3 regions of the Synechococcus sp. W4D4 genome follow, and region 3 is predicted to be linked to each of the others. Evidence: predicted binding sites of a transcription regulator. Region 3 holds the regulator's gene; each other region holds the start of a gene.
What was found. Region 3 encodes NtcA, which controls nitrogen genes in cyanobacteria. Its sites were predicted from a motif close to GTANCNNNNGNTAC; they were not measured.

Region 1 (5,065 bases), 660 kb from region 3:
TCCAGGAGGTGGAGCGGGCCATCACCGAGAGCCTGCGTCAAAACACCATCACCTTGGGGCGGGACTCGGAACTCACCGACGTCAAGATCGATTGGAGTCAGAACCCTCCATTAATTAAGGCTGCTGTGCGGGTGAGTCGCCCCAACCTGCCCACCCCAAAACAGGTTGCGGCCGTTCAGGACTTCATCAACAAGACCCAAAAGTTCCGCTACCGCCTGTTGGTTCAACGGGTGTCGATCGATGTGATCGGTCCTGAAACCGAACCCAATCCAGAGCCCACACCAGTGGAAGAGCCCCAGGAACTGAGCCCTGAGAAGGATGAGCAGGCCCCTTCTCCCGCAGAGCCTTCTGCTCCTACCCCTCCTGCGGTTCCTGCAGCGCAGGGTTAACGGGCTGAAGACATTTCTGCTGTTCTGTGCACAATTGGGCCAGTCCGCTGCTGGCCATGCCTGACGCCCTCACCCTTCTGGAGATCGTCGCCGGCATCTTGCTCCTGTTTGGAGGGGGTGAACTATTCGTGGCCGGGGCCGTGGCTCTCTCGCTGCTGCTTGGCATTCCTCAGATCGTCATTGGCCTGACGGTCGTTGCCTTTGGCACCAGCGCTCCCGAGCTGTTTGTGAGCTTGCTCTCGACGCTGCAGGGCAGCTCCGGCGGCGACTCCATCGCGGTGAGCAATGTTCTCGGCTCCAACATCTTCAACGTGATGGTGGTTTTGGGTGCCAGCGCGGCGATTACATCCCTGCGGGTCCGCAGTCGCTTGGTGCGCCGCGATGTTCCCTTGCTGCTTGCGGTTTCGATGGCCACTTGGGCCATGGCCTCATCAGGAAGCTTCACCTGGGTGGCGGGCTTGGCCCTGTTGACCGCCCTGGTGATCACGTTGGTCTGGGAAGTCCGCTCGGCGAGGGAAGACCACGAGGACGGTCTTGATGACATTGACGCCGAGGGGGCGTCGACCACCCCTGTGGCCCTCTTCAAGTTGGCCTTGGGTCTGGTCCTGCTGGTGGTGGGCTCCCAGGTCCTGATCAAAGGCGCCATTGCCGCAGCCCAAACCCTTGGGGTCAGCGAGGCAGTCATCGGTTTGACAATCGTTTCGGCCGGCACCTCCATGCCTGAGTTGGTGACGTCCCTGGTGGCGGCCTATCGGGGCAAGGCGGATCTCGCCATCGGCAACGTGGTGGGCAGCAACCTGCTCAACCAGCTGTTGATTCTGGGTTTGTGTGCCTTGCTCTCCGGCCAGGACGGTCTCTTGGTGAGCCCTGAATTACTGCGCCGTGACTTCCCAGTGATGGTGCTAACGACCCTGGCTTGCTTGCCGATTTTCTGGAGCGGCGGTGTGATTAATCGCCTGGAGGGTTGGCTCTTGCTGGGGGCCTATGGCCTCTATTTGATTGAACAGATCCTGAGCAGTACGGCTGCTCCGGGGATCGATGAATTTCGACTCTTCGTGCTGGTGGCGGTTTTGCCCCTGGTGCTGGTCTTCCTCACCTGGACATCCCTGCGATGGATGCAGCAGCGCAAGGCTGCGGGGTAGTCAATCGCGGGTCATTGCAGAACGACACTGGGAAGCATGGACACACTCACGCCTGCAGCGGTGGCGTCTTTGTAGAGGCTTTCGCTGCTCTGGCGGTTGAGAATTACTTTCCCTGAGCAAATCAGATCCCAGGTCTCATCAGCAAAGTGGGTCTGGAGCCAGAGCATCCCCATCACGCTGCGGTGCTTGAGGTTGTAGCTCTCTCCTACGGACGTCAAGGTGATGTCCATGGCCCACAAAAAACCTCCCCCCATTGGAGGGGGAGGTTGTGGATGCTGTTGTATCAATGCGAACCAAAACCAGAAGGCTTGGTTTTCTGACGTGATCAGCCTTGGTTCACCTGGGCAGCGGCCTCGGCTTGGCGGTGGTGGTAGTGGTGCCCGCGGTACTGCAGATCGACAGTGGTGTCGACTGAAGCCGCTTCGTGACGGAGGGGCGCATCGAAGTGTTGGCCGCGGTAGGCGTGCTCAACGCGAGCGCTGGTGGGCTGTTCGTGGGTGGCGTTGTCGTAAGTGACGCCGCGGTACTGGAGTTTGCTCATGGTGGTCATCGGGCCTCGAAGGGTTGGCTGGTTGTCCGCTTCGTGGGAAGGAGCGTTGCTTCGCCTCGCGGTGGGCTACTTCCGGTGGAGCCAGGCCCAAAGGGGGCTCACTCAACGTTTTGTCCTTCTGCAGCATTTCTAGCGGATGAAGAATGTTCAGAGTGAACAAAAGCCCCTTTTTTGTCTTTTTTGTAATAGTTACTGTGGTCCACTGAACGTTTTTTCTTCACTTTCCTTCTGCGGCCTGAGTGCAATTCCAGATGGACTTGCGAATTGGTAGCGAATGCAACCTTGACGGTGGTCTGTGATGCGGAACATTGGCATCTAATGGCGGTAATCCGTCATCCACCCAGCGACTGCTTTTTGATGACTGTTGCTTCTCCTGTCTCTCGGCCTCGGTCGAAGAGCCTGCAGGAAGCGAGCTTGCTGGAGGCTCCTCAGCTTCTGCTCCGCAAGGTGCGAGGACTGTCCTCCGGCCGTTCGCTGACCTGGTTGGCTTGTGTGCCCCTGGCACTTTTCGGCCTGGGCGTGTTCAACCTTTCGGCCCGCGCCGCTGAGCTCCCCGAGCTCAACGCAGCGTTCCTGGCCAACAACATGTGGCTCCTGGTGGCCACGATCCTGGTGATCTTCATGAACGCCGGTTTCGCCATGGTCGAAGCCGGGATGTGTCGCCAGAAGAACGCCGTCAACATCCTCGCCAAGAACCTGTTTGTGTTCGCCCTCGCGGTGACCGCCTACTGGTTCATTGGTTATTCGCTGATGTACGGCGGATCCGTGGTGGATGGCTGGCTGTATTTCAACGGCCTGTTCTTTGATCCCACCGTCACCGCTGAGATGGTGACCGAGGGAGCCTTGGTTCCCACCGTCGACTTCCTGTTCCAGGCTGCCTTCGCAGGCACCGCCGCCACGATCGTCTCCGGTCTCGTGGCTGAGCGCGTCAAGTTCGGCGAGTTCGTGATCTTCGCGCTCGTTCTGACCGCTGTCATCTACCCGATCTCCGGTTCCTGGCAGTGGAACGGCGGCTGGCTGAGCGAGCTGGGCTTCATTGATTTCGCTGGCTCCTCCATCGTCCACTCCGTGGGCGCTTGGGCCGGCCTGGTGGGCGCCATGCTGCTGGGCCCCCGCATTGGCAAGTTCGTGGGCGGCAAGCCCCAGGCCATCCCTGGCCACAACATGTCGATCGCAACCCTCGGCGCTCTGATCCTCTGGATCGGCTGGTACGGCTTCAACCCCGGCTCTGAGCTGGCGATGGACCAGTACGTGCCCTACGTGGCTGTCACCACCACCCTGGCTGCTGCCGGTGGCGCGATCGCAGCCACCGTGGTCTCCACCCTGACCTCGGGCAAGCCTGACCTGACCATGATCATCAACGGCATCCTGGCCGGTCTGGTGAGCATCACTGCCGGTTGCGGCAACATGACCTTGGTGGGTTCCTGGGTCGCCGGGGCCGTGGGCGGCATCATTGTTGTCTTCGCGGTTTCTGCGCTCGACGCTGCTGGCATTGATGATCCCGTTGGCGCCTTCTCCGTGCACGGTGTGTGCGGCGTCTGGGGCACCTTGGTAATCGGTCTCTGGGGCGTTGATGGCATGGATGTCGGCTCCGCTGGCATCGGCCTGCTCAATGGCGGTGGTATCAGCCAGCTGGGCATCCAGGCCCTGGGCTGCGCGGCCTACGCCATCTGGACCATCGTGACCTGCTGGATTGCTTGGTCTGTCATCGGCGGCCTCTTCGGCGGCATCCGCGTGACCGAGCAAGAAGAGATCGAAGGTCTCGACATCGGTGAGCACGGCATGGAGGCTTACCCCGACTTCGCTTCCGCGAAGTGATGATCTGATCGTTTCTCCATCGGCCCGCTTCGGCGGGCCTTTTTTATTGGCCTCAGGGATCGCCTGTCAGCATGGGGCGCCCCAGGGGTTTCTGGACTTGCCCTGCCCTCGTTGCGGTGCTCGCTTGATCAGCAAAACCCAGCAGCGTCCTGCCCGCTTGGTTTGCGTGGAGTGCCAGCAAGTGCTGCCCCAATCGGCCCAGGTGCCAATCGTCACCTTGGTGGTGCGTCACTTCTGGGGCGTGGTGATGCTGTTGGGCATGGTGGTGGTCCCGCTGCTGCTGATGACCCTCTCCCCCTGGATAGAGCGGGTTCCCCGCGCGCCCCGCTCTGCCTCAAGGGAGATGAGTGCCCTCAGATGAAGTACATCGCTTGAGCCTGCAGCAGAGCATCCCGTTGTGCCAGGAGGCTGGCCAGGGTTGTGGACTCCAGCAGGGCCAGTCGCTGTTGCTGCAGGTTGGCCTCAAGAGACTGCAAGACCTGTTGCTCAAGGCTGGGCTGGGCCGGTTGCTGTGGTTCTGACGCACCTTCCAGGCAGTCGAGCACCTCGCTTAGGCGGATTTCTGCGGCGGGCCTGGCCAGTTGATAGCCCCCCTTGGGCCCGCGGCTGCTGATGAGTAGGCCCCCTTTGCGCAAGGTGGTCATCATCTGCTCGAGGTAGCGCTCGGGAATGCCCTGACGGCTGGCGATGGCGGAGACCTGAAGGCGCCCCCCTTGGGCTTGGATTCCAGCGAGTTCGATGAGGGCCAGGAGCCCGTAGCTGGTTTTGGCGTTGAAGGGCACCGGGCGAGCCTTTGGCTGAAAAACACGGTAAAGCACTCGGGAATAGAGGGGGCCCAATGCTCTCTATCTGAGGGGTTTCTCGTTCCTCTGTCGGTAATTATCCACAATTCCCGATGGGTCTAATGGGTTTTACGGCCTGTAGTCTGTGGTGCTTGCCCGAGCGCCACTGTCTTGGCTGATCTTGTTGCTGCCGCTCTGCAGCCCGGAGCTCTGATCACGCTGCTGGTGCTGATCGGCTCGGTCGTGCTGTTCATCTCTGGTTGGCTTGCGCCGGACCTCACGGGCTTGCTGGCCGCTGGCCTGCTCGTCAGCTTCCGCGTGATTGAGCCGCGGGAGGCTCTGGAGGGCTTTGGTAGCCCTGCCCTGATCACCCTGGCTGGTCTG
Region 2 (5,065 bases), 400 kb from region 3:
CAGCGGCTGCACCTGAGACGACCCCGGCGCCCGCAGATCGCACTCAACCCTGTTTGAGGGGAATCGGCATCTCCACCATCGCCGGCTCGGGGGCACAGCTCTCGACCCGTTGATTCACTACATCGCCAATCACGACGATCGAAGGTGAGGCCAACTCAGCCTCCTGAACGGCTGCGGCTAGACCGCCCAAGGTGGAAACCACCGCCTTCTGACCGCGAACCGTGCCTTGCTGCACCGCCGCCGCAGGGGTGGACGCCTCCAAGCCACCAGCGATCAACTCTTCACAGATATGGGGCAGGTTGTGCAGTCCCATGTAGATCACCAGACCGTCACTGCTGCGGGCCAAACCGCGCCAATCGACACCGGGTCGTCGCTTGTCGATTTCCTCATGCCCCGTCACGAAGGTGACGGAACTACCCGCCCGGCGATGGGTCACGGGAATCCCCACGTAGGCCGGTGCGGCAATGCCAGCGGTCACTCCGGGCACGACCTCCACCGCCACACCATGGCGCTCCAGATGGGCCGCTTCCTCACCACCGCGACCAAACAGAAAGGGATCGCCACCCTTTAAGCGCACGACACAGCGATGGCGCTTGGCCATCTCAACGAGCACCGCGTTGGTGCTGGGCTGGGGCACGGAGTGATGCCCCCGGCGCTTACCCACAAAGTGCTGCTCAGCGCCCTCCGGCACCAAGGCCAGCACCTCGCGAGGCACCAAGGAGTCGTAGACGAGCGCATCGCACTGGCTCAGCAAGCGATGGGCCTTGACCGTCAATAGGTCGGGATCACCAGGACCCGCGCCCACCAAATACACCTTGCCGGCAATGTCAGCGGTCATGGCAGGTCAAGGAGGAGGTTGAGCAAAAACTGACGGGTGGCGGAGCGCTCCAGCAACGCCAGACAGGCGGAGTCTTCGGTGCGCAGATGGGCCGTCATCCGATTGGGAGCGAGGGCCAGGGGCAATGCCGCCGCATCGCCTTCACCACTGCGATCTGCACTTAAGCAGGGCACCCCCAGGTACTGGCTCAAGGCCAAGAGATAACGGTCCGCCACCCCTTGCCGCAGCGGATGATGCAGGACCGCGGGTGCCGCCAAGCTGCGCAGGTGCTCCAACCAGGGCCCCCACGCACCCAGGAAAGGGAGTGCTTGGACACGATGCCCTTGGTCCCGCAAGCGCTGACGAATGGCCGGGACGTCCGAGCGTACGTGACTGCCCGGAGTCAGCAGAAGAGGAACCAAGACCAGCGGCAGACCTGGGGGCAGCTCCAGGGGCTCCGCGGTCAGGGCCTGCATCCAAACGGGAGCTTGGCGACCCCGGGCCAAATCTCCGACGAGATCCAGCAGAACCTGAGGGATCTGACCACCAGCGTGGCCATGAACCACCAAGAGCAGGGGGGCGCGCTCTACACCAGGGGGCTTCGGTAGCAACGGCCACCGCCAGCACCCCGGCCCTGCTGATGGAGTCGCTGCCACCGGATCCATAGGTTCACGATGCCATCCACTCGCCCCCTGCCCAGCTCCCGCCGACGGCCTGCCTACGAACGTCCCCGCTACCGGCAGATGCAGCCCGTCCCGCACTGGAGGCGTGAGCTGGACGCTGACCTCGCTGCCATGGGCAAGGTCTGGCAAATGATTCGCACGGGTGCGACGCGAATGCTGGGCGAAATCGGACGCCAATACTGAGCAGCCAGGGGCGAAAAAGCGACACCATCAACCCGGAAGACGGGGCCCCATTAGGTAGCCGTTGACACCCTTTTTCTCACTGGCCAGGAACAACGTCGATCCGTAGCAACGGCGACACAGCAGGGCACAGGGAGAGTGATTTTATTCAGCTCACTAGTCGTTCATTTCTTTGGAAACGGCTCAGTTGCTGACTTCATCTGAACCTTTTTCCCATGGTGGCAACGCCAACACTGTCCAACACACTGCCCAGCTGGCTCGAAGGCAAAAAGCTCAACAAGATTGAGCAGAACAAGGCAGCCAAAGATGGCCTGCTTGTTGGTAGTGAGATTGAAAAATTCGCCCAACTGGGTTGGGAAAACGTTGACGAGACCGACCTTCAGTTGCGCCTGAAGTGGTACGGCATGTTCTGGAGGCCCAAGACACCGGGGCTCTTCATGATGCGACTGCGGGTCCCCAATGGGGTGATCTCCGCAGAGCAGCTGCGGGTCGTGGGCAATGTCGTTGCCCGCTACGGCAGCAACGGAAGCGCCGACATCACGACGCGCCAGAACATTCAGATGCGCGGCATCCTCCTGGAGGACCTGCCCGAGATCCTGGACCAACTCAAAGCGGTCGGCCTGACCACGATTCAGTCGGCCTTCGACAACCCTCGGAACGTCACCGGAAATCCGATTGCCGGCATCGACCCCCTGGAAATTCTCGACACCCGGCCTTACACCCAGGAGCTTGAGAACTTCCTCACCAGCAACCACCAGGGCAACCCCGAGTTCTCCAACCTGCCGCGGAAGTGGAACACGGCTGTCGCCGGCGCCCGCGACAACTTCCTGCTCCACAACGACATCGCCTTCCACCCCGTTGAGAACAACGGTGAGATGGGCTTCGGCGTCTGGATTGGCGGCATCCTCTCCTCCCAGATGAATGCCTATGCCATCCCCTTGAATGCCTGGGTCAAGCCGGATCAGATCTGCGCGATCACCGAGGCCGTCATCAAGATCTGGCGCGACAACGGTGAACGGGACAAGCGCCCCAAGGGCCGCTTCCGGCTGTACCTCGACGAGGTGGGGCTGGAGACATTCCGGGCCATGGTTGAAGAGCGCTTCGGACCCCTCACCCCCGATCCGGGCTCAGTCTTTGATGCCGAACCCCGCTCCCACTACGGCATCCACCCTCAGAAACAAGAGGACCTGCACTACGCCGGCGTCCATATCCCCGTCGGCCGCCTGCGCGCCGAAGACTTCCAGGACATCGCCGCACTTGCCGAGCGCCATGGCGATGGTTCAGTCCGGCTCACGGAAGATCAGAACGTCATCTTCACTGGAATCGCCAGCACCCAGATCCAGGCCTTTGAGGCCGAGCCGCTGCTGCAGCGCTTCAGCCTCCACCCCAGCCACATCGCCGCTGGAACCGTGAGCTGCACAGGCAACACCTACTGCAGCTTTGCCCTCACCAACACCAAAGATCAGGCCCTCGCAGCCGCTGAGGCCCTCGATCGCGAATTGGTTCTGCCGGAGGAGCTGAAGATCCACTGGACAGGCTGCCCGAACACCTGCGGCCAGGCCTACATGGGAGCCATCGGCCTCACCGGGACCAAAACCAAACAACCCGACGGCGGCATGGGCGAGGGCTACAACCTCACCATTGGCGGTTCACAAGGTGCCAATCCACAGGTCGGTGAAATGCACCGCAAAGGAATACCGGCAAGTCAAATCCAAGCGGTCCTTAAAGAAGTTCTAATTGAACAGTTTGGCGCCAAGCCTCGGACTTAGAACACCGCAGTCGTCAATACAAATTAGTCGCAGTTTTTGAGATCAGGTGCTCCTTTCTTCTGAAGCCTGTCCTCAATTGGATGACATCTTGATCCTCAACATGACTTCAACAACAACCCCAAACAAACGCGATCTTTTTTCTCGCTTTGTCAATTGGATCAGCAGTAGTGGCAACGACAAAGCTCCGGTCAATCGGCCCAACGGCAGTCAAGACATCGTTTCTCGCTTGATGAACCGCATCAGCGGTTAAGTCCACCACCCATCCACCTTCTCTATAGCGGCACATGAGCGCTACAGCCTCACAAATGGACTACGTCTTACCCAACGAGCTCGTCGACGGCATGATTGCCGCCGGCGGCAAAAAGGCCACGGTCAGCGTCAAGAACCTGCTGATCCGCGGTTTCTATTCCGGCGCCATCCTTGGCCTCGCCGTCATTCTTGCTCTGACTGTGGCCGCCCAGAGCAAGATGCCGTTCCTGGGCTCACTGCTCTTCCCCTTCGGTTTCGCCAGCATCGTGCTCTTCGGCATGGAGCTCGTCACTGGCAACTTCGCCCTGCTGCCCATGAGCGTTTGGGCGGGCAAGGCGAGCTGGGGCTCCACCTTCCGCAACTGGACCTGGGTCTGGATCGGCAACTTCATCGGCACCTTGGTGGTGGCGCTGATCATGTGGGTCAGCCTCACCAGCGCTGGCACCGTTGAACCCCTGGCCGCTGCCGATGGAGGCAAGGGCTGGCAGGTCGTGGCCGCCACGATCATCAAACTGAACAAGCTCAACGTCATCACCAAGTACGAAGCCCTCGGCAGCACTGGCTTCTTCCTGGCTTTCCTACGCGGATTGGTCGCTAACTGGCTCGTCTGCCTGGGCGTGACCATGGCCTTGGTGAGCAAGAGCGTCCCCGGCAAACTGCTCGCCTGCTGGCTGCCGATCACGGCCTTCCAAACGATGGGCATGGAGCACATCGTGGTGAACCAGTTCCTTCACACCGCCGGTCCCCTGCTGGGCTCTGGCGTCCCCTTCGGCAAGGTGATCGTCTGGAACTTCATCCCCGTCACCCTTGGCAACATCGTCGGCGGGATGGTGTTCATCGGGATGCTCTTCTACAGCACCCATCGCACCAAGATGGCCAACGTTCTGCCTAACGAGCACGACGACAAGCTCGAGCGCGAGCTGGCCGCTGAGCTGGGGGCTCGCTGATCCATGGGAACCGCTGTCGCCTCCGTTTCCGGGCTCCTCTCACCCTTGGAGGAAGCTGCTTTAAGCGAGCGGCTGGGACGCTGGCGGCGGCAGCCCCTCTCCCTTGAGGAACTGAGCAACCTTCTGCCTCGGGTCTGTGATCCATCCCTGGCCCTCAGCCTGGCTGAGCGCTTGGGGATGGCTGGACCCGAGGCTATCGATTGGATCCTTCCCCTCTGCCAATCGCAGGGCATCACGAGACCGCTGATCCGCGCACTGGGCATCTGTCACCACCCCCAAGCCTGCGAGCAACTCTTGGCCTGGCTCCCCAATGCCGGCGTGCTTGAGCCTGAGGTGCTTGAAGCGCTGGGTTGCTGGGGAAACCTGATCGACATCACGATCATCGAAGACGCACTGAGGGCCCCTGGCCAAAGCCATCGC
Region 3 (5,065 bases):
CAGTAACGACACCTACTCCTTGCCAGAGAGCACAGCCCGTCATGGCTCAACGCACCCGCCTGGGAGATCTGCTGCGTCCCCTGAACTCCGAGTACGGCAAGGTTGTGCCTGGCTGGGGTACCACTCCAGTGATGGGCGTGTTCATGGCCCTGTTCCTGGTGTTCCTGTTGGTGATCCTTCAGCTGTACAACAAGTCGCTGATCCTCGACGGCATCACCGTGAACTGGAACGGCATCGGCTGATTCGATGAACGTGTTTGGGATCGGACTTCCTGAGATGGCGGTGATTGCCGCCGTAGGTCTTTTGGTGTTTGGTCCCAAGCGCCTCCCTGAATTGGGTCGCACCCTTGGGAAAACCTTGAAGGGCTTCCAGTCCGCCTCGAAGGAATTTGAGCAGGAGTTCCGTAAGGCCGTCGACACCGTGGAAGCTGAAGTCACTCAGGCAACTCCCGATTCGCAGCCTCAACTCAAGGCCGAAGACGAGCAAGCGGCCGGTTGAGGCATTCATGACTCCTTTGAGTCTTGTTGTTGGTTTGGGTAACCCGGGCGAGAAGTACGCAGGCACCCGCCACAACGTCGGTTTCATGGCGCTTGAGCAGTTGGCGAAGCGTCAAAACAGCAGCTTTAAGCAGCAGTCCAAGTTGCATGGCTTGCTGGCTGAAGTGGGGCAAGGTGCAGAGCGTTTGCGTTTGTTGATGCCCCAGACCTATATGAACGACAGCGGTCGCTCGATTCGGGCGGCTCTGGATTGGTTTGGGTTTGAACCGGCTCAGATGCTGATCCTTGTGGATGACATGGATCTTCCCCTTGGTCGATTGCGCTTGAGGCTCTCGGGTGGTGCTGGGGGACACAACGGCTTGCGCAGCACCATTTCCCATCTCGGGAGTCAAGAGTTTCCTCGCCTTCGGATTGGGATTGGTGCCCCTGCACTGAACCCGGTTGAGCGCAAACAGCGCACCGTTGGCCACGTGCTCGGCCGCTTTGCAGTCGCCGAACAGCCGGTTCTTGGGGAAGTCATTGATGAGGTCTTGTCTGGCCTCGATCTGATCCAACGCCTGGGGTTTGAGCGGGCTGGTAACAGGCTCAACGGTTTTGTTGCTCCCTCTGCAGCCAAGCTGGTCGAGCAACCCACTGCCTGAGTCCGCGTGAGTCGCCTCCCCACCACGACGGCGCAATTGCGGGTGCTGCGCCAAAGCTTTAGCCAGCGGGTGCTCGAGGGTGAGGTTAGTGCTGGTGGATTTCAGTGGACCTTCGCCTGGTTCTTTGATCGCGGCGAGCTGCAGGTGGAGCCCTCCCTGGGCCGGGCTTTGATTCAGGACGCGTTGCTGCGCTTCCTGCTGAAAACCGACTACCAGCTGGAGGCTGGTGGGGACTACGCCTTCAACGTTCGCGCGAAGTTTTGAGGCGCAGCAGGGGCAAGCCAGGAGAACGTCTGAGTTCAGTGCCCCAATGGCGTTCCAGCAGCAGCTGCGCGACCACATCGTCGTAGTCCCGTGGGGGCAGCCTGAGGCCCTCCGGCAGTAATCGCCGCCAGCCTTGAGGCGGTTCCAGCTGCCAGTAGCGCGAGCGTGCGGCCAGGGTGGTTCCAGCTTCAGGGGTCACGTGGACGCTGAGGCCGAGGGCGATGAGCTCTTGTTGCCAGTGTTTGCTGCCCGTTCCATTGCCGAGCACCACCGCTTCGAGGCCAGGGTCAACCTGCCAGATCTGAATTTGAGCCAGGCAGTCCTCAGGAGAGAGCACGGCGGCGACGGTGACCATCCCGGCGACCTGGTCACACAAGGCCAATCCACATTTGCTGAGGCCTGGGTCCAGGCCGAGCCAAGTGCTCATGGGCTTTGCCAGCGGATGTCCACGGCAATGGGGTCGGCCAGATCGCTGTTGGCTCTCGAGACGGCCTCGAGTTTCGCCGTCTTTCCCTGGGGACGGTTCACCAGGGCGTCGGCCAGTTGGCTGAGGCGCGCCGGGTCGAATTGGAGGCCATTGGCTAGAGCCCCTTGGCGTTGGGCGCGGGTGAAGGCCGCGGCTAGGAGCAGGTTGAGGCGGCTGCGCACCTGATCTGGTGATCGTTCATCGATCTCCAGGACGGTGGTGGCCAGTTGCTCACCGCTGCGAACGACCCGCTTATTGGGCCTGACATCTGGGAAAGCCACCACCTGACGCTCGCCCTTGAGCACGTTGGCGGCCGAGATCAGACTGACCACCCACTCACCTCTCTTGCTGAGGGTCGTCTCCAATTTGCTGATGTCGCTGCGCGGGACCAGGAGGATTTGGCGGTTGGGTGTCTCCCCGGGTAGCACCCGTTGGTAGACGTTCAGATTCGTGCGTTGCAGCAGCGCGTGAATCACCTCCCTGGCCTGGCTGGGTTTCTCGATTCGCACCTTGGCGACCTCGAGGAGTTGGCCGCTGCTGATCACCACATCGCCTTGCCGTAGGGCAATCAGATTGCGCTCGAGGCGCTCCAGTTCTTGGCTGCTGCTCTTGATCTTGCTGTTCAGCTTGGCGAGCTCAGAGCGGTTGCGTTGTAGGTCTGCATCCTTGGCCGCGATGTCGCGGCTGAGGCGATCGCGCTCGGCTTCCAGTTGCCGGCGTTGCTCCATCAGCGGGGCCAGTTCCCGTTGGAGTCGGCTGGCCTGCTGGGCCACCACCTTGAGTTGGCTTTGGGCCTCGCTGCGTTCCTTCTCTGCACTGCGAAGGGCTGTGCGGCTCTGTGCCAAGTCGTTGCGGCTGTCCCGCAAGCGCTGCTCGATCTGATCGAGTTCGAACAGCCCCGTGCGCAGGCGATCACTGACGAGCAGCATCAGACCGAGCGAGATCGCGCTGATCAAGCTGCCCGTCAGGACCGTGATGACCACGGCCGTCTTCTTGGGCCGGAGCCGAAACAAGCTCAGACGCGCCTTGCCGACCTTGGATCCCAAGCGATCTCCCAGGGTGGAGAGCACTCCCCCGAGGATGAGCAGCGCCAGGATGAGGATCCAGCCGGACACGACGTTGGGCGACGACGGTCAGTATCGGTTGCAGGCGGTGGGAAATCAGCTGGGATCAGCCACCAGTTCAGCCGTTTAGCTGAAGCGTTTGGCGAGGGCCAAGGGATCGAAAACGGTGATTTTCTTGCGGTCGATTTGCACCAGACCGTCGTTGCGTAAGTCACCCAGCAGGCGTGTGATGGTGACCCGGGTGGATCCAATCGCTTCGGCGATGGCCTGGTGGGAGAGACGCAGGTCGATCGTGATGCCTTCGCTGCTGGGAACCCCAAAGTCGCGGCAGAGCACCAGCAGGAAACTCACCAGTCGCGAGGACATGTCGCGGTGGGTGAGGGTTTCGATCATGGTCTCGGTTTGCAGGATCCGAGAGGACAGGCCCTGCAGCAGCAGCAGGCCCACCGCGGGGTCTTGCTCAATGGCCTTCCGCACCGAGGTGGCGGGGGCTGTCACGAGCTCGACGCGGGTGAAAGCAATGGAGTGATAGAAGCGGTCCGAGCGCTGACCAGTCAGCAGGGAGAGCACCCCGAACAGGCTGTTTTCCCTCAGGAGCGCCACCGTGATCTCCTCGCCCGATTCATAGACGCGGGAGAGGCGGATTGCTCCGCGTTTGAGGAGGTAGACCTTCTCGGCTGGATCCCCAGGGAAAAAGATCGTTTTGCCGCGCTCGACGATTTCCGTCGTGCTGCCGCTGAGGCCCCGGATCACATCCAGGAGCGTTGCATTAGGCGGTAGCGGACTGCCCGCGATCGGTGCGATCACGGACGTACCGGTAGTGGGGCTAGGGGAGTAGCGGCTGAATCCTTGCGTGGCCACAACCATGTCAGCGCGACTGATGTGTTTATGAACCTACGGATCAGTCCAGGGCAGCCATGTAGCCATTGAAACTAATTCGGGGCTTCTGCCAAGGCCTGGCTCTGAGCGCTCAGAAGGCGCTGGATTCCAGCTTCGGCCAGGTCAACCAGGGTAGAAAGCTGTTGGCGACTGAAGGGTGCGCCCTCTGCGGTGCCCTGAATTTCGAGCAAATGCTGCTCTTGATTCATCACCACGTTCAAATCCACCTCGGCTCGGCTGTCTTCGCTGTAGTCCAGATCCAGTAGCGCTTCCCCATCGACCAGGCCAACCGAGACTGCTGCCACCTGACCGATTAAGGGAGATCGCTCCAGCACCCCCCGCTGCTCGAGCCGGCGCAGTCCCAGGGCCAAGGCGGCCCAGGCCCCAGTAATGGAGGCCGTGCGGGTCCCGGCGTCGGCCTGCAGAACGTCGCAATCGATCTGCAGCGTCCTCTCGCCCAGAGCCTCGAGATCGAGGCAGGCCCTGAGGCTGCGGCCAATCAGGCGTTGAATTTCCTGGGTGCGGCCGCTCAGCTTAATCAGCTCCCTTGGCTGGCGGCTGGGGGTGCTGGCCGGCAGCAGTCTGTAGTCGGCACTCAGCCAGCCTTTGCCTGAACCTTTTCGCCATTTCGGGACGCCTTCTTCGAGGCAAACGCTGCAGATCACGGCGGTTCGCCCCGTGTGAACCGTGACTGAGCTCAGGGCAAACCCCATCGGATCCCAGTCGAAGCGAGTGCTGCGCAGATCCATGGCGCCGCGGCCGTCCCGCCGGGGTTGGGTGCTGCTCATTGCGGGCTGGCTCAGTGTCTCGATGGTACGGGTGTTTGCACTACAGGTAGTGCTTGTTGCTTGCCGGACGGCCTAACGCCGCTACATTCAGGATCCCAAGCGGCAGCCATGCAATCGATGACGGCCAGCCTTGCAGCCACTCCCAGCGCTACGCCCCGTGCTGGACACCTGCGCCCGCTGGCCTCGATTCCAGCGTCTGCTCCTTCCCGCAGCGTTCGTCTGGCGGCCCAGCAGGAGGGGCAACTTCAGGTGCATACAGCGCCGTTCCGCGGCAGCTTCAGCGGGGTGTTCAGTCAGGCCTTGCGCAGTGCAGGACTGGGCAGTCGTGTCCTGGTCAGCCAGTTTCTTAAAGGTGGCGTCGATCAAGGCCTCGAGCGCAGCGTCTGGCTCTGTGGCCGTCTGCAGTGGCTCAGGCCAGCGGTGTCGGGTTGTTTGGCGGAGCCCACGCCTGCGTCCCAGGCGGATG

Region 1: ACLM42_RS06450 (ammonium transporter) is a predicted target of NtcA. The motif match lies at 2,349-2,362, and genes of this name have one in related genera.
Region 2: ACLM42_RS12370 (ferredoxin--nitrite reductase) is a predicted target of NtcA. The motif match lies at 1,738-1,751, and genes of this name have one in related genera.

Annotation. Positions count from the first base shown of each region.
Region 1 covers NZ_CP180404.1:1,197,541-1,202,605, reverse strand. Annotated here, with positions in the region: gene ACLM42_RS06470 (DUF389 domain-containing protein) at 1-389, shown strand, start outside; gene ACLM42_RS06465 (calcium/sodium antiporter) at 446-1,531, shown strand; gene ACLM42_RS06460 (hypothetical protein) at 1,543-1,761, opposite strand; gene ACLM42_RS06455 (DUF4278 domain-containing protein) at 1,857-2,081, opposite strand; gene ACLM42_RS06450 (ammonium transporter) at 2,439-3,899, shown strand; gene ACLM42_RS06445 (hypothetical protein) at 3,997-4,260, shown strand; gene ACLM42_RS06440 (RrF2 family transcriptional regulator) at 4,253-4,681, opposite strand; gene ACLM42_RS06435 (SLC13 family permease) at 4,853-5,065, shown strand, end outside.
Region 2 covers NZ_CP180404.1:2,257,496-2,262,560, reverse strand. Annotated here, with positions in the region: gene ACLM42_RS12390 (hypothetical protein) at 1-57, shown strand, start outside; gene cobA (uroporphyrinogen-III C-methyltransferase) at 44-838, opposite strand; gene ACLM42_RS12380 (hypothetical protein) at 835-1,428, opposite strand; gene ACLM42_RS12375 (hypothetical protein) at 1,492-1,683, shown strand; gene ACLM42_RS12370 (ferredoxin--nitrite reductase) at 1,896-3,449, shown strand; gene ACLM42_RS12365 (formate/nitrite transporter family protein) at 3,755-4,645, shown strand; gene ACLM42_RS12360 (hypothetical protein) at 4,649-5,065, shown strand, end outside.
Region 3 covers NZ_CP180404.1:1,856,153-1,861,217, reverse strand. Annotated here, with positions in the region: gene psbH (photosystem II reaction center phosphoprotein PsbH) at 42-242, shown strand; gene ACLM42_RS10465 (TatA/E family twin arginine-targeting protein translocase) at 247-498, shown strand; gene pth (aminoacyl-tRNA hydrolase) at 506-1,138, shown strand; gene ACLM42_RS10455 (DUF3146 family protein) at 1,145-1,402, shown strand; gene ACLM42_RS10450 (resolvase) at 1,380-1,829, opposite strand; gene ACLM42_RS10445 (DUF3084 domain-containing protein) at 1,826-2,983, opposite strand; gene ntcA (global nitrogen regulator NtcA) at 3,059-3,799, opposite strand; gene rph (ribonuclease PH) at 3,865-4,599, opposite strand; gene ACLM42_RS10430 (cob(I)yrinic acid a,c-diamide adenosyltransferase) at 4,717-5,065, shown strand, end outside.